Regions from separate parts of the Paenibacillus sp. FSL R10-2748 genome, predicted to be linked through region 3. Evidence: riboswitches for the same ligand, from Rfam matches in the RefSeq annotation. Region 3 holds a riboswitch; each other region holds the start of a gene.
The links. Region 3 has a riboswitch for cyclic di-AMP ahead of NSS66_RS06815 (3D domain-containing protein). Riboswitches for the same ligand answer to the same signal wherever they lie in the genome.
Positions count from the first base shown of each region.

Region 1: it holds a riboswitch for cyclic di-AMP, as region 3 does, so the genes downstream of both, NSS66_RS25400 (3D domain-containing protein) here and NSS66_RS06815 (3D domain-containing protein) in region 3, are expected to answer to the same signal.
Region 2: it holds a riboswitch for cyclic di-AMP, as region 3 does, so the genes downstream of both, NSS66_RS19310 (TrkH family potassium uptake protein) here and NSS66_RS06815 (3D domain-containing protein) in region 3, are expected to answer to the same signal.

Region 1 is NZ_JBBOTK010000013.1:79,327-85,175, forward strand. Features, by position in the region: gene yabG (sporulation peptidase YabG) at 1-616, opposite strand, end outside; gene rsmA (16S rRNA (adenine(1518)-N(6)/adenine(1519)-N(6))-dimethyltransferase RsmA) at 672-1,556, opposite strand; gene rnmV (ribonuclease M5) at 1,564-2,109, opposite strand; gene NSS66_RS25400 (3D domain-containing protein) at 2,256-3,404, opposite strand; cyclic di-AMP (ydaO/yuaA leader) riboswitch at 3,676-3,959, opposite strand; gene NSS66_RS25405 (TatD family hydrolase) at 4,161-4,931, opposite strand; gene NSS66_RS25410 (HD domain-containing protein) at 4,974-5,849, opposite strand, start outside.
Region 2 is NZ_JBBOTK010000006.1:246,961-252,809, forward strand. Features, by position in the region: gene NSS66_RS19300 (LysR family transcriptional regulator) at 1-717, shown strand, start outside; gene NSS66_RS19305 (potassium channel family protein) at 723-1,400, opposite strand; gene NSS66_RS19310 (TrkH family potassium uptake protein) at 1,604-2,944, opposite strand; cyclic di-AMP (ydaO/yuaA leader) riboswitch at 3,354-3,506, opposite strand; gene NSS66_RS19315 (CPBP family intramembrane glutamic endopeptidase) at 3,768-5,498, shown strand; gene uvrC (excinuclease ABC subunit UvrC) at 5,467-5,849, opposite strand, start outside.
Region 3 is NZ_JBBOTK010000002.1:101,518-107,366, forward strand. Features, by position in the region: gene NSS66_RS06805 (NADH:flavin oxidoreductase/NADH oxidase) at 1-235, opposite strand, end outside; gene NSS66_RS06810 (polysaccharide deacetylase family protein) at 541-1,347, shown strand; gene NSS66_RS06815 (3D domain-containing protein) at 1,546-2,214, opposite strand; cyclic di-AMP (ydaO/yuaA leader) riboswitch at 2,221-2,389, opposite strand; gene NSS66_RS06820 (amino acid ABC transporter ATP-binding protein) at 2,624-3,346, opposite strand; gene NSS66_RS06825 (ABC transporter substrate-binding protein/permease) at 3,333-4,796, opposite strand; gene NSS66_RS06830 (M20 family metallopeptidase) at 4,945-5,849, shown strand, end outside.

The DNA.
Region 1 (5,849 bases), on a different contig from region 3:
CTACAATCGTCAGCGAATCCAGATGACGTTCATATTGTCTTGCTACCTGAATCGCCGCCACAAAATTTTGCGAATTTTTATAACTTTTCAAGCTGTACAAATCATAAGGCTGTGGCTGCTTCAGCACACCGTCATGTCCGGTAATGACCACGATATCCGGACGGATACGGGGAAGCAGTCGGTACAACGTGTCCGCCATTGCCGATTCGTGAACGTGATGTCCCTCTGCAGGAACACGGAGCTGTTCATATAAACTGAGACATTTTTTCAAATAGCCGGGATCCCCATCCAGATGAAGAACCTTTCCCGGCATTTCAAAATACGTTGACTCGACCGGATCACTCCAGTCCCCAACCAGAGCTGCCTGACTACGAGCAGCTTGCTGCTGGCGTGCCCGTTGCAACAGATTAAGAGACTCACCAGCCTTAATATGGGCCTGCTGAGTCTTACCGCTAATCTGGTCTGCAGGCACTCTGACCAGATCGTTCACCGGGGAATCGGCCAGCAGCCGAAATTCTATTCCCTTAATGATCGCTTTATCCCGCTGGATGTCCTCAACACGAAACGTGACATCTCCGCCGTACGATTTCCGAACGACCAAGTCTCCTAAACTCATCACACTGTATCACCCCTCCTATATCGTATGGGTGAATGCACAGTTTGGTTCCAGCTTAGGATATACCTGCCTCCAACAGCACAGCGCTGAGACGCGCAAATTCCTCAATACTTAGCGTTTCTCCTCGACGGGAGGGTTCAATACCAGCTTGTTGCAACAACGGCTCCAGCGTGTCCCTGTTCTCTTTGGTGAAGAAACGGCTTTTTAAGTTATTGGAAATGGTTTTACGACGCTGGGCAAAAGCAGCATGAACCACTTCAAAGAAATGCTTCTCATCCACCACTTCCACTGGAGGGGCTTCCCGTACACGCAACCGGATGACTGCAGACTCCACATTCGGCTGGGGAATAAATACTGTATTCGGCACAATACAGACTAATTCAGGTTCGCTGTAATATTGCACCGCAATGCTCAGGCTGCCGTAATCCTTCGTTCCAGGAGACGCAGCCATACGCTCAGCCACTTCTTTTTGGATCATAACGACGATATTCTCCAGAGGGAGCTTGTCCTCCAGCAGCCTCATCAGAATCGGTGTAGTAACGTAGTACGGCAGATTAGCCACGACACTTACTTTGCTCACGTCTGCAAAATCGGCTGCGAACACCTCGCGCAAATCCAGCTTCAACACATCTCCATGACGTACCTTCACATGCTCGTAAGGGGCCAACACTTCTTCGAGAATTGGCAGCAGCCGCTGGTCAATCTCGACAGCGGTAACTGCCTTGGCCGATTGGGCTAGCTTCTCGGTCAAAGCACCAATCCCAGGACCGATCTCAAGTGCGCCCTTCGTCTCATCCAATCCGGCAGCATTTACAATCTTATTGAGAATATTCTGATCAATCAGGAAATTTTGTCCCAAACTCTTTTTGAACGAAAAACCGTGCCGTTGAATAATGTCCTTCGTACGCCGCGGTGTTGCTATATCTTGAATCCCTGTCATACGGATATCACAATCCTTCACTTTCAATTTGTGCCAGCGCCCCGGCAAATTCCTCGCGGCTGATCTGAAATACAGAGAGCCGTTTATGTAGCTGCTTTCCGTTACAATAACCAATACCCAGCACATTCCCTAAGGCCATACGGCGTGCAGCAGCATTGGGATGGGTGATGAGTCCAGCATCAATCAGGTCCGCCCACTCAATCAGCGGGTCGGCGCCTTCCACTGTCGTATGGACCCGTGCAAGAGCGTGTCTGATCGCTTCCGGTGAGGCATTCTCCACGCCAATATCTCCTTTACGCGTCGCTTCTGCCTCGGGTATAAAGGCCTGCTTGCAGCCGGGTACCTTGGAAGCGATAATCTTACGGATGCGCTCCCCTGCATGATCGGGATCGGTTAAAATGATGACCCCCCGCCGCTCCTGCGCCAATGCAATTTTACGCAGCGTCATTTTATTAATGGCGGAGCCGCCAGTTTCTATCGTATCCGCTTCAACAGCGCGGCGAATGGCCACCGTATCATCCCGGCCCTCTACCACGATCACTTCCTTGATCATTTGCGTTTCCCTCCACTGCTACACAGCAAGCTATATTTATCTTTCCCTGCTTTTGAAAACAAAATAAGAAGAGGATATCCTCTTCTTAGCATGGCATAACTATGTTGTTAATACTATCGCATTGCCCTCAACATACACAACCTGTTTTAGTTGATTTCAGGCTTTACCGGTCCGATAACATAAACGGTTTTACCGTGCTTACGACCAAATTGGTTGGCTCGGCTCAAACTCTCATAATACACATCGATTTTGTGGCCTTTAATCGCGCCACCGGTATCCTCCGCACGGCGGAAGCCCACCCCTTCGATATACACCCACCAGCCGATTGGAATTACACTCGGATCGACCGCGATGGTGCGTCCTTCCGTGACACGTGCGCCGGATGCAGTACGTGTACCGATACCTGGCTCCTGTGAGGAATACGCCGTCATGGAGACATTTTGTAAAACTTTGCTATATTTAAAATTGACGCCTGCTTTACGGACAGCACTGCCCGAACTAACCGTTGTTGCCTTAACCGCATCATTGGGACCGACGGAAGCAGCCAGAACGACCGGTTTTTTCTTCGTTCCTACTGCAATGACTTTATCCACACGGTTCTGTGCAACCTCCTTGTTAACCAGCTGTTTGGATACCAACTTTCCATCATGATATACCTTTTGAACGTGCTGGACGACCACACCCGATTTGCCGCTTTGAATGACCCGATTATCGCCTTTATAAAGACTCGGATCGGCCGTTTTGATGACCTGATAAGGCACCTGTTTTTTCTGTTCGACCTGCTGTTTCTTCACACGGACGATTTTTATGTCCATGTTAGACGAAACAGAGGCATCCAACGCAGGATAAACTTTATCCGTTGATGATAATTTATAGCCCGAGGTACGAATGGCACCTTCTACTGTATTTTCTGTTGTGTACAGCTTTTTCGTCTCATTGCCTGAAGATACTTTGACTTGATTGGCACGTTTAATGACTACGCGATCGCCATCCTGTATTGCTCCATTTAGCGGCATGGAAACTGTATCATGCGGCTGAAGTGAAATGGAATGCTCGCTCAGCAAATCTTGAAGCTTGGATTCCCGGGTTTCTACCGCAGACGCCTTGCCATCGATGACAAAAAAGACTTGTTTTTTAGATTGCGTGTACATCAGAATTGAAATCATAATCGTTAGCGCGATTAGAAATATAGCAACCAAAGCAGCCTGGCGCACATTCTCTTGCTTCCAACGCAATACGTAAGACATGCTGGATGAGCGTGACTCATGGGTATCCTTTTTTTGGAAAATGCCCATTTCCTCCGTCCTCCTTACATAGCCCGCCGTCTGGAGTAAGACATAGTTGAGATTTGACGTGACTATAACAGATTTTCTACAAGACAAGCCCAAACTGCGACTGTCCTGCACCATGTACCCGTCTTCGCGGCATGCTGTCCTCCCCTGTTTAACCACAGTATGATGACAGATTTTCTTTTATTCACAACAAAAAAAGCCAGAGAAAGAGACTAGAGAGCTCTTTCGTGGCTTCCGGCATGTGTGAATATGCGGGAAAACTCATGCACGAGATGGCTTCTCTCTTGTTACGCTTACGGGGTTAGCTGTCGGGTTCGGACGTAGAGAGTCGCCCTAGCTTGGGTCAACCGCTCATGGCGGTCGCCTTCACATTCACCCCGAAGACCCAGAAAGAAATCGAAATACGGCTCCTCCACCTATTCAATCCCATCCGGGGAAAGAATTTCGGTCGAGCCGGCCTGGCGGAAGAGACGTTCCCTTCTTGCACATATGCCGGACGTACTGTAAGCCATATCGGTTCCCCCGTTCCCTGTAAAAGGGACTCAGCGAGACTGGTTCATGAAATGACTTGTTGATGTTTACATTCAAACAACAATTCACTGAAAAGATGATATCCTGTTTCTATGCATGTTGTAAAGCAGGTTTCAAGTACATTTTTTAAAATATTCGGTTAAAATATTGTAATATTCTCGAGTTTCCTGCAACAAATTCATGATTAGCTTCGTCTATCTCTTTATTTTGATCGATTTCTTCACTTTTTCATTGAATGTCAAATCGTTCCAGGGCATTTTGGGTCGTTATTGACACTAATTCCTCCACTGTAATCCCTTTGATTTGGGCTGCAGCCTCTGCTACCAGTCTCACATGTGCAGACTCATTTCGCTTCCCACGAAACGGATGAGGCGTCAGATAGGGAGCATCAGTTTCAATGAGCAGACGGTCCAGCGGCACCTGTGCGAGCACCTCTTTTGGCTGCTTGGCATTTTTGAACGTTATTGGACCACCAAAGGAAAGGTGAAATCCCATATCCAGCACCATTTTGGCTGTCTCCCAGCTACCCGAAAAGGAGTGCATGACTCCTCCAATCTCACTCGCTTTTTCCTCGCGCAATATCCTAACAATATCTTCATGTGCATCCCGGTTATGAATAACAATGGGCATTTTGAGCTCACGAGCCAGACCAATTTGATTTCGAAACACCCGATGCTGCACATCCTTCGGTGATGTATCCCAATAATAATCCAGACCGATCTCTCCGATGGCTACAACCTTTTTATGACTGCATAACGATGCAATCCATTCTAGATCGCCCTCCTGCATTGTAATAGCATCCTGCGGATGCCATCCAACTGCCGCATAAATAAAATCATACGTCTCGGCCAATTTCATAGTGGATGGAATGGTCTCACGATTAAATCCGATATTGATCATCCGTGTTACTCCTGATTCGACAGCACGTGCTATAACTTCTTCACGATCTTCGTCAAATTGTGGCGCATCCAAGTGAGTATGAGTGTCGAATAAATCCAAGGTTTACATCTCCTTTTTTTACTTACATTTCTATATAGTTGTCTATTCTTTGACAAAATAATTCCTTATTTCGGCAGGAAGCCTGTCTTTTACCGCGTTCAATTTATTCTGGGGAAAATACATATGATATTTTCCTCGGTGAATACCACTTATTGAGCGCACAATTTCCGAAACTTCGGATATTTCACTCACCTCGCCCTGACGTCCAAGCAGTAAAATCTGGTTGTCCGTCGAGCCACCCTGCCGAAACACATCATAAGGAAGATCTGTCGGAAAATCAATTTCAAAATCATATTCAGGGTGCAAACCAGCCTCTTTCAAAGCTTCTCTAATACTGTCAATGGTATCTGTATCCATATTTTCAATCTCTACATATTTATACAATCTACGGTCCATAAAACGGCTGCTCAAATCACTTAAAATCTCGTCCTTTTCTCGTTTCCACTGGCTAAATACGGTCTGGATTAATGACTCGTCGAGCATCAGATATTGCTCTACTGTAAGCTCTCCTTTCAACAGATCCGGCAGCGGGTCCAGCAGAAAACCAAACTCATATCCGTTTTTAAACAATTCCTTTGCTCGCTTGAAAATTTTACGTAAAAGGATTTCCGAGCTGCGTGTTACAGGATGAAAATAAATTTGCCAATACATCTGGTAGCGTGACATTAAATAATCTTCTACTGCATGCATGCCTGATTCCTTCACAACAATTCTCCCATTATGAGGACGTAGCAGTCGTAAAATACGATCCAAATCAATTGTGCCGTAGTTGACACCTGTCGAATGAGCATCCCGCAACAAATAATCCATACGGTCAGCATCTAGCGGACTGGTTACCAAGTTGACAACGATTGGCTTATCATACGTTTTGGCTATAACCGCAGCCACCTTTTGTGGAAGCTTGTCGTCGACTTGCCG
Region 2 (5,849 bases), on a different contig from region 3:
TATACATTCGCGCTAGAGCAACGGCAACGACAGCTTCGCTTTTTACAAAAGCTGTCCCAGCACAAAAATGAAGCCCAGAGTATGCTTACACTCGGCGCAAGCCTCACGACACTCCAAACGACGCTGCCTACCCTCGTCGAAGCTTTCATGAGCAAGCATCCTCAAACCGAGCTGAAGCTGCTCACCGGTAAAACCCATGAAATCGTCGCCTTTGTACGTGATAAAAAAGCAGACGCCGGTATTGTCGGGTCTGCCATTCATGAAGCCGGACTGCGTTGCATTCCGCTATTTGATGATCATTTGGAGCTTGTTGTTCCCATTGGACATGAATTAACCGTCAAGACAGGAACGGCCTCGATGAAAGACCTGCAAGGATTGCCGATGATTATTTTCTCCAAAGGAACCTGGTATCGCAGTCTGACGGATGACTTATTCCAGCGCAGCGGCATCATGCCGGATATCCGCATGGAAATCGACTCCTTCGAGGCAATTGTACGCCTGCTTCCAACCTGTAAGGCTTCCGCCTTGCTACCCAAATCCTATTTGCGCAGCGAACTATTACGGGATAATGGACTCACTGCATTGTACTTGCCCGATTTGAAGGAGACACGCCGAACGACCTCCCTCATTTACTCGGAGACGACCGATCTCGGTCCGACAGCACGACGCTGGATTAGCGAGACACGTGCGTCGTTTGCAGGCTATCGTATGGTGTAGAGGGTTTAGCCCTCTTCATTGACATTAACAACCTCATCCTCAAAGCGACCGATATTGTCATTCGAGCCGATGATGACCATAATATCGTCTGCTTTTAGCCGATCCATAGCCGTCGGTGCGATCAGGATACCGTTCGCCGTATGAAGCGCCACGACACTACAACCAAAGCGAGTACGGGCATTTAGCTCTGCTAGCGTTTTGCCATTCAGACATGCAGGTACATTGAGTTCCACAATACTGTATTCTTTGGACAACTCCAAATAATCGAGCAAATTAGGCGTGACTAGCTGATGAGCCACCCGGATACCCATATCCCGTTCTGGATAAATGATCCGGTCCACACCGAGCTTCTCTAACGCACGCCCGTGCAGCACAGATATGGCTTTGGCTACGACTTTTTTCACACCCAGCTCCTTCAGCAAAATGGCGGTCAGGATGCTTACCTGAATGTCATCACCAATAGCAACAATGCCGCAATCGAAATTACGGATGCCCAGTGATCGCAATGAGTCTTCATCGGTAGCGTCCGCCACGACAGTATGTGTCAACATCTCACTCATACTGTCCACCACATCCTCATTCCGGTCAATGCCTAGCACCTCGCACCCCATATCCACCAATTGCAAAGCCAGGCTTGAGCCAAACCGTCCCAAGCCAATAACTACAAACTGCTGCGTTTTCATATCTACTCGAAAACTCCCTTATCTGAATCAATTTCATAAATGAGGATTTTGCAAAAATCCCATAAGCGACTTCCAATGAAGAAGATATAGATCGAAATGGTTTAGTTCGTCTATATCTTGACTTCGGAGCGACTGGTATCGAATTTTGCAAAATCCTGAAATGATTAAACCCACGAAATGTATACTACATATCATGAAATGATTCATCCTATAATCATTTTGCCTTCCGGATGACGATATAATTCTTTACCCTTTTTCGGCCCCAGTGCATAAGCTAGCGTGAGTGGCCCCAGTCTACCTGCAAACATCGTCAGGGTAATCACCAGCTTACCTATGACTGTCAAATCAGGTGTAAGCCCCATCGACAGCCCCACCGTACCATACGCAGACACCGTCTCAAACAAGATCATCAGAAAATGATGATCTTCGGTTGCCGACAAAATCATGGTCACCCCGATCACGAACAGCAACCCCAGCAGTGTAATGGTCAAAGCCTTGTAAATTCGTCCCTGCGCAAGTCGGTACTTGAACAGTACAATATCTTCACGCCCCCGTAGCATCGAAATCACGGCTCCAATGAGCAGCGCGAATGTTGTGGTCTTAATCCCGCCTCCAGTAGAGCCAGGAGAAGCCCCGATAAACATGAGTATGATGATAAAAAACTGCGTAGCCTGCCGCAAGCCTGCAATGTCCAGTGTATTGGCACCTGCGGTACGAGGGGTTACGGACTGGAATAAAGATCCCAGCAGTTTCCCCCCCCAATCAAGCGAGCCAAGAGTCTTTGGATTCGTAAACTCAAATACAAAAATCACGAGCGTGCCGACTACAATCATAGCGCCCGTCATGCTGAGTACCACCTTAGTATGCAAGGAAAGTCTCTTGCGCTTGCGATATTCTGCCAGGTCCGACATCACTACAAAACCAATTCCGCCTGAAATAATCAGGAACATAGCTGTAAAATTAACAATCGGATCATATACATAATCTGTCAGGCTGCGAAAGTGCCCGAATAAGTCAAAACCAGCATTGTTAAACATGGAGATGGCATGCCAAATCCCAAAATAAATCGCCCTGCCTACAGGCATATCAAACGACCAGCGAATCGCAAATATTGCAGCACATACGCCCTCAATGACCAGCGAGTACAGCAGCACCTTACGAATCAATCCGACAATTCCTTCGACAGAGGTCTGATTCATCGCTTCCTGTAAAATGAGGCGCTCCCGTAAGGAAATCCGACGTTTGAACACCAGCGCGATCAAGGTAGCCATAGTCATAAAGCCCAGGCCGCCGATCTGAATGAGCGCAGCGATAACAACTTGACCAAAGGTTGTAAAAAAGGTCCCCGTATCCTTTACGACAAGCCCTGTAACACAGGTCGCGGAAGCGGCAGTAAACAAAGCGTCTATAAACGCAAGTGGCTTTCCTGTTGTATTGGAGATCGGCAGCATTAACAATAAACTACCTATTAGAATGATAATGGCAAAGCCCGCAACGAATATCTGCGGTGGAGAAAGCCGGAGCCAGCTTGCATTGGGATTCATCTATTCATCACTTCTCTCCTAATCCTTAAAACTATAAAAACAGTGATTTAATACGGTGTAAGCCCGCTACGCGTTCCATTTGATCTTCCGATCGTCGTTGCCCCTAATTTTTTTGATTTTTCCAAACCTTTAGTAACTATAATTAGCATTCCCTGAATACAGGAAGAATGCATGTCAAGCACTACTCTGCCCCCTGTGCTATTGGCGGGCAGCAGCGAAGGGAGCAGAATTGTTCTGAAGAAGCGAAGCGTTTGCCTTTATCTCCGGATTTTAACCATTAAAGGGGTTATACAATCAAAAAATCCGGGGATAACAGCAATCGGAAGAATAATCTGCACCCGCAGCGGTCTAACCAATCCAAACACTTTTATACACACAAAAAAAGACACCGGAAAACCGAGTGCCTGACTTGGTTCCTGCTCACAGCCTACGAGGTTAGCTGACGGATTCGGGCAGCACAGTATGCCCTATTTACACATCCAATCCAGCAGGATCAGCTGTAAAATTCACCCCAGTAACATGGTTCCCCCGTTTTCTCATAGAAATTCGGCTCAACTGTATATCATTACCTATGTATTTTATAGGCATTGCCTCAAGATTATAATCCTTCTATATCCAGATCACAAAACCGATTTCGCCGAAAAAACGTGAAATTGGCTTTATTTTGCGAATGGGCATCGTTTAATCGCAGCTTATCTTATTTTATTGGAACTTTAAAGTGCTTTCACTCTATTTTCATGAATATCGCTGGTCTGTTGGCGGGAACCTGTGCAGTATGATATCTTTAATGGATGTTCTTATTTACAGATTAAGGAGGAAACTCATGAATCCTATCGGGAAACCGGTCGTGCTCACGGCCAACTTCAAAAAATTAGGCTTGCTGGGCGGGATTGGCCTGATTTGCTTTTTTATCTTTCAATTGCTTATTCCCTCGCTTAGCAATCCGAGTCCAGAATCAGTAATGAACGCAAAGGTCATCAGCAAACAAGAAGCGGTCATACACGCATTGGACTTTGCCCGCTCCGAGTTGGGCTATACTGAATCACAGCCAGAGGAGCCTGTCGTGACCTATCAGGCCGAAACAGATTTGTACGGTTATTTATCTAGAGAAAAACTGCTTCAACAGTACGACCGTACATGGAAGAAAAATTACCCTTACGAAACCTTTCGGGTTGATCTGCCTGAATCCTCAGCGAAAAGCAAACTGCAAATTCATGTGGATTTATCCACTGGGAAGGTCGTTAGCTTTAAACGGATCACCTCCAGTACCAATTACACACAGGCTGATATTTCTACGGATGAAGAAGCACGTAACAGGCTTATACGTGTAGCTGAGGACGGCATGACGCTTGAAGCCAAGGAGCAGGCGGCCGCAGTATGGGTTAAGCGCTTTGGTTTTAAGCCGTCGGACTTGAAGCTCGCCACCACTGAAAAAGAAGGTGGATTAAAGTATACCGTAGACGATAAAAAAATCGGCGCCTCGGTACTTACATTGGCTTTTACTTTCGAAGACGGTGATGTTCGCTCCTTCTCTCAAAGCTTTTCGGCCCCGTCGTCCTATACCGATTATATCGAAAAGCAAACATTTTGGGCGAATTGGATGACCTATGCGGGTTATGCCCTATTTAGCTTTGTGCTGGGTGTTCTTGCCATTGTGTATGCGTCACTCACCCGACGACATACTTCATTTGTACGCGGCATTGTTCTGTCCGTTATATACTTTATTGCAAGTATAGCTGGGACAATGAACATGCTGCCTTTATTGCAAGCAGAAGCAGGCGGTAAGGGCATGCTTATATTTCTTATGGTGTTCCAGATTGGTGTTACCTTCTTCATGGCAGTAGCGCTCTACTTCTCCTTGGTCGGCGGTGACGGACTTATGCGTCAGGTTGGACTGAATGCATGGCCGCGTGCGAAAGAGCCGGGCTACGGGCTGTATGTGCTTCGCAGTATGTATGTTGGCTACTTGTGGGCCTTTATTTTACTCGGGGTACAATCCATCTTATTCTTTATACTGGAGCGCACATTTAATACATTCTCCACAACAGATGCCACGCAATCCCCTTACAATATGGCTTATCCATGGTTACTGCCGATTATGGCCTGGATGGCAGGTATTGGAGAAGAGACTGTCTACCGTCTGTTTGGTATTCCGATGGTCAAAAAAATAGTGAAAAACACTTTTGTTGCTTGTCTGATCACCACGCTGATTTGGGCACTGGGACATACACTTTATCCGATCTATCCGGTGATTTCCAGACCTATTGAGCTGACTTTTCTTGGCTTGCTGTTCAGTTTTGTGTTCCTGCGTTACGGTTTTATTGCCGCCATGTTCAGCCACGTTATTTTTGACAGCATTCTAATGGGGCTTAGTGTAATGAGTCTGGGAGACACTGTGAATGTGAGCGCTGGTCTATTCTGGATCTTACTTCCAGCCATTGTGGGTTACATCATTTATTGGTTTAGTCCTAAAAAGCCAAATCGAATTATGTTTGAACCTATTAAAAAAGAGGAGCCGTATTCTACGACTCCTCCTCCCGAAGGGCAGCTATAATCTGACGCGCAAGCTTATCCCCAATAGAGAGAGGCCGGAATTCTTCAACGCTGGCCTCTCTTATTTTTTTGAGTGATCCAAAATGCTTGAGCAGTAACTTACGCCGTTTCTCGCCGATGCCTGGAATAGAGTCCAGCCGGGAAGTTACCATAGATTTGCCGCGTTGCTCGCGGTGGAACGTGATGGCAAAACGGTGAACCTCGTCCTGAATCCGTTGCAGCAGATAAAATTCTTCGCTATTGCGTGCAAGTGTCACGGCCTCAGAGGACTCTCCCACTAATAGTTGGGAAGTTCTATGTTTGGCATCCTTCACCAGACCACACACAGGAATGAACAAACCCAGCTCATTTT
Region 3 (5,849 bases):
CGTCACTCCAAATACCCAAATCACGATCTGTAATACGTCCATCTGGATGGACCGCTGTCATTTCCACAATAATAAGTCCAGTGCCTCCTACTGCCCGGCTCACATAATGGACATGATGCCAATCCGTTGGATTTCCGTCCTTGGCCTCCACGCTGTATTGGCACATCGGGGGCATGACAATCCGATTTTTTAAAGAAAGCCCCTTTAATTGATAAGGAGTAAACAAGTCGGTCACTTTTATCCATCCTTCCTTCAATTCCATGTCTGTATAATTATGAATTGCATCCCCATTATACACCAGCTGTCACGGTATACCGAATTCGTTGTAAGGCTAAAACTTGCGAAAATGCTCCTGTTTTCGGTCATGTTTAAGAGAATATGTACGTTTAGCTCCATCATCTTCATTGATAATCGTTTCATCGTGGACTTCTTTCCAGTCGTTTATGAGCCGAACTTGGTAACCAGCATATTTTTAATAGGACAGGTACATAATAGTCGAGAGCACCACTAGGTATCACTGCACGGAAAGGGGGGATACATATGCCGTACAGGGGAGTGTTGCCAGGCTTGGCACTGTTACTAGCATTTTCAAGTTTACCCGTTCACGCGGATGCGCCTCCCAACATCGGAACGCCCCATCCCAAGGAAGCAACTGTTGCTTCTTCTGTACAACAGAGCATAGATCGAGCAACTCCTACATTAGCAATGCTGCGAAAAAAACATGCGGACATTTTTAAAATGTGCGGCCCACACACCCGCCAAATTGCCCTAACCTTTGATGATGTGCCCGATTCTAGGTATACGCCGCAGGTTTTGGACGTATTACACGCCAATGGCATCAAAGCTACATTTTTCATCGTCGGTCACCGTGCGGAAAAGCATCCGGGGATCATACGCCGTATTATCCGTGAAGGCCATGCTATAGGAAACCATTCCTATACTCATCCGGATTTTAGGAAGGCCACACCAGAACGCTTTCGCAACCAGATTACAAAAACAGAACGTATTTTACAAGCCAGCGCAGGTTTTCGCCCCAAGTTGATTCGTCCACCCTACGGTGAAATCACGGAGCCTCAAATCCAGTGGGCACGTCGTCATGGCTACATGATTGTCAATTGGAATGTAGACTCTCTCGACTGGAAGGGACTAAGTAAAACACAAATTCAGCGCAATGTGATCCCAGCTACTGGGCCTGGCTCTATTATTTTAATGCACGCAGGTGGAGGTCAAAGTTCCAACTTGCAAGGCACTGTCCAAGCTCTGCCGGGTCTAATTCACTCTCTAAAAGCTAAGGGCTACAAATTTGTGACAGTCCCCCGGCTACTCCACACATCGGAACAGAAATAACCATATGTTTAGGATTGAGCTACAAGCTAAAGCAACGTAAAAAGGCTGTCTTACCAGCAGAAGTTTTCTGCTCGTCAAGACAGCCTTTTTTATGGATAGGACCTGATAAGAGTCTGACCTAGTTATATGCGGTAGGATACAGGCATTAAGTTTACATAATATATATTATGTTTAATTAAACCGTATATACGTATAATGCTATTTATCAATAACGTACAGCTTCACATTTTGAAATCCAAAGTCGTTCACAAATGATTTGTTGCCAGGAATAAAGATATCAATCCGTTTTCCTGTAATAGCGCTGCCCTGATCGCGAGCGACAGCTACAAAAGAATGATCCGGCAAACCTGGGTGGGAATAGCCTGTAACCAGCACTTTCGTGCCCATCGGAATGACGTTCGGGTCTACCGCAATTGTACCTAGTTTAAGTGGATTGCCGTAGTAGTCCACTGCTCCCCATTTACCATTCTCATCGGCTGCGGCAGAATACGCAGTAGCCTTAACGTCAACTATTTTGCTATAGTTAAATGTTTTGCCCCACGCTTCAATCGTTGGCCCCTCATTCGCTGGTGCTTTCTCCGTAAGAAGCTGAGGCTTCGAATCCGAAGCTGCATTCACACTTTTTTCACCAGGTACCTTAATTTGCAGACCTGCATATATATTGTTAGAGGCAATGTTTGGGTTCGCCTTCGTCAGCTCGTCCACTGATACTCCATAACGTTGAGCAAGCAAAAAGAAGGTATCGCCATCTTTGGCAGTATGAAGCGAAGCAGCATCCGCTACTCCAGCTGTCTGTGCCAGCCCTGCAATGGCTGCGGCAAGCACCGCAAATTTCATGGTTTTTCCAATATGTTTTAGATGTTTCAAAGATATGTACCTCCTCTGTTATGCCTGCGAAGTTAGCTGTCGGATTCGGACTCAGGAGAAGCCCTATGCTTGTGCAATTCACCCCTAGGCATATTCCATATCGTCTTATGACGTTTCGGAAAGACTGCCGTTGTTACGTCCCCCGCACTTCCCATAGTTTGGGCCCAGCATTCAGCGTTTGTCATAACCGCATGCTGTCCCGGTAAGTTTTGGCTTACTGCATAATATCACAATTTTGTAACCTTATCCGCATGAAAATGTTGGGAACCTTGAACATCATACTATACTCGTTACAATTTTGTCACCAAGAAATCGATATTTGTTACGAAAATATGGTGAAATGGTGACAAAAAAAGAAAAAGCCCTCCGTCAAACGGAGGGCTTTTTTATAGCTCATATCAGCACTTTCTTACAATACTTTGGCAAGAAAATCACGGGTGCGATCATGGCTTGGAGTACCAAATACCTGCTCTGGTGTACCTTGTTCCACAATTTGACCGTTATCCATAAAGATGATTCGATCGCCTACCTCGCGGGCAAAGCCCATTTCATGCGTCACGATTACCATGGTCATGCCGCCTTCGGCGAGCTTCTTCATTACATCCAGAACCTCTCCAACCATTTCAGGGTCCAATGCAGAAGTCGGCTCATCGAACAGCATTACGTGCGGCTGCATGGCCAAAGCACGCGCAATCGCAATACGTTGCTTCTGACCACCGGATAGCTGGTTCGGATAGGTATTCTTCTTATCCTCAAGCCCTACGGTACGCAGGAGTTCTAGCGCAATTTTTTCCGCTTCCTTCCCTGACTGTCTTCTAACCTGCGTTGGTGCTAGCGTCAGGTTCTGCAACACTGTTTTATGCGGGAACAGATTAAAATGCTGGAACACCATCCCCATCTTCTCCCGGGTTACATTAATATTATGACCACGAGCTGTAATCGGCTCGCCCTCAAACAAAATCTCCCCGTCCGTAGGCTGTTCTAGCAGATTCATGCAACGTAAAAACGTACTCTTCCCCGAACCGCTGGGACCGATGATGACGACGACTTCACCTTTGGCGATATCTATATCAATGCCTTTTAAAATCTCATTCTTGCCGAACGATTTACGCAGTTGTTTAACGGTGATCACTGGCTCTCAACTTCCTTTCCCATAAACCCAGCAGCTTAGACAAGCTGAATGTCATTACAAAATAAATAGCGGCTGCGATTACGAACGGACTTAATCCTTCGTAGGTAATGTTCTTAATGACTTGGGCCTGATACATAATATCCACCATCCCAATGGTCGAAATAATGGATGATTCTTTAATGATCGTAATAAACTCATTACCGATAGCAGGCAAAATAGATTTAAACGCTTGCGGTAAAATGACATGACGCATAGCTTTGCCTCGTCCCATACCCAATGAACGGGCAGCCTCCATCTGTCCACGGTCTACTGCCTGGATACCTGCACGGAAAATTTCAGCCAGATATGCCGAGCTATTCAGAGATAATGTGATTATACCAGACTGGAGTGGAGTAAAATTGACACCCAGCGTCAAAGCAACCCCGTAGTGAATAATCATGAGTTGCACCAGCATAGGTGTGCCACGCAGTATCTCTACATAAGTGGTACCTAACCACTCAATGATGCGTACTCCACTCATACGTAGCAAGGATATGATCAGACCAATGATGAATCCGAACAGTACTCCGAGCGCAGACAGCAACAAGGTGTAGCCGATACCCGTAGCGTATAAACTGCGGTATTTCCAAAAAATATCTACAATGTTATTAGAAGAAACCTGACGATCCGCAGAAAGTGCACTCGCTTCCGTGGAAAACTTCTCAATCGACCCGTCTGCTTTCAGGCGGGCCAACGTTTTATTTACAGAAGCAAGCAATTCTGCATTCCCTTTACGGATACCTACAGCTGTTTCTGCTCCCGCATCCTCAGGCACAGCCTTGGCAAGGGTTACGGTACCGTCTAACGTGTATCCTTTAGCAACCGTATCTTCGATCACGACAGCGTTCACACGCTGGGTCCGCAGCTGGAGTACCAGGTCAGATATTTTATCCAGTGAAGTTACAGAGGCATTGGGCACTTTTTGAGCAATCTCTTCCTGAATACTTCCCTTTTGTGCTCCGATCTTCTCGCCTTTCAAAGCATCCATCGTCGGATATTTGTCTTTATCCTCTGGGCGTACCATGATGACTTGCTTGGAGCGATAGTATACATCCGAAAAATCAATACTCTTTCTGCGTTCATCCGTTGGTGTCATACCGGACAGTACCAAGTCTACACGACCACTTTGCAGAGCAGGCAGCAAAGAGTCAAAACTCATGTCTTCAGGGACCATCTCCGCATCCAAATCTTTGGCGATTTCCTTGGCGATATCCACATCGAACCCAACAATGGTATCCTTACCGTTAATGACTTTATGAAACTCATACGGCGGAAAGTCGGCACTCATGCCCACTACAAGTTTTTTCTGTGGCTTTGCTTCCGTTCCGTATGCATTGAGCATGGGAAGACCAGTCAACAGCAAGATAACCGCCGTCAAAACCAGGGCGGTAAAACGATATGCCTTTTTCAATCTTTTTTTCTCTCCTTAAATTCTTTATAATAAATAAGATTGTGTCATTATAAATGAATATGCATGATTATGCAATGAATGTTATAGTACAATTTCAGCATACCTAACGCAGTACCTACATTACAGCTTATATAAAGGAGTTTTCAGCATGGATTTTAAACAGACCATTCAACAGACCATTGAGCAGCATGCCCCACGGTTTAAGGACATTTCGTTATATATTGGCGCAAATCCTGAACTTGGAAACGAGGAATTTCTGGCCGCTGCCCGTTTAAAAGAAGAACTGGTTTTTCACGGATTTGAGGTCCAGGCACCTGTATTGGGCATAGAAACAGCCTTTATTGCAACTTACAAAGCTGCAAAACCCGGGCCGGTTGTCGCTTTTCTGGCAGAATATGACGCTCTGAAAGGTCTAGGACACGCCTGTGGGCACCATTTGATATGTATGATGAGTACTGGTGCTGCCGTCGGCCTCAAGTCGATCATCGACGAAACTGGTGGAGAAGTACGGGTATATGGCACACCTGCCGAAGAAACACGCGGTGCAAAGGTCCCTATGGCCGCTGCCGGATTGTTTGATGATTGCGACATAGCACTTATGACGCATCCTTATGACCGTTACGAAAAATCAGGCAAATCACTGGCGATTGATGCTGTACAATTCGAATTTTTTGGTCAATCTGCTCACGCGGCTGCCAGCCCGCACGAAGGCATTAACGCGCTGGACGCTGTGATTCAAACGTTCAATGGCATCAATGCGTTCCGTCAACAAGTAAAAAGTACAGTGCGTATCCATGGGATCATTAACCAGGGTGGGCAAGCAGCCAATATTATTCCTGATTACGCCTCAGCCCAATTTTATGTAAGAGCGGCTACACGTCAAGAACTGAACCCACTGACTCGCCGTGTTATTCAAATTGCTGAAGGAGCTGCTTTACAGGCCGGGTGTCGTTTGGAGACCTCCAATTATGAGACTTCTTATGATGAAATGGTCACGAACCGTGTACTTTCCGATGCGTTTACCGCAAATTTGGTGCAGGCTGGCATTTCACA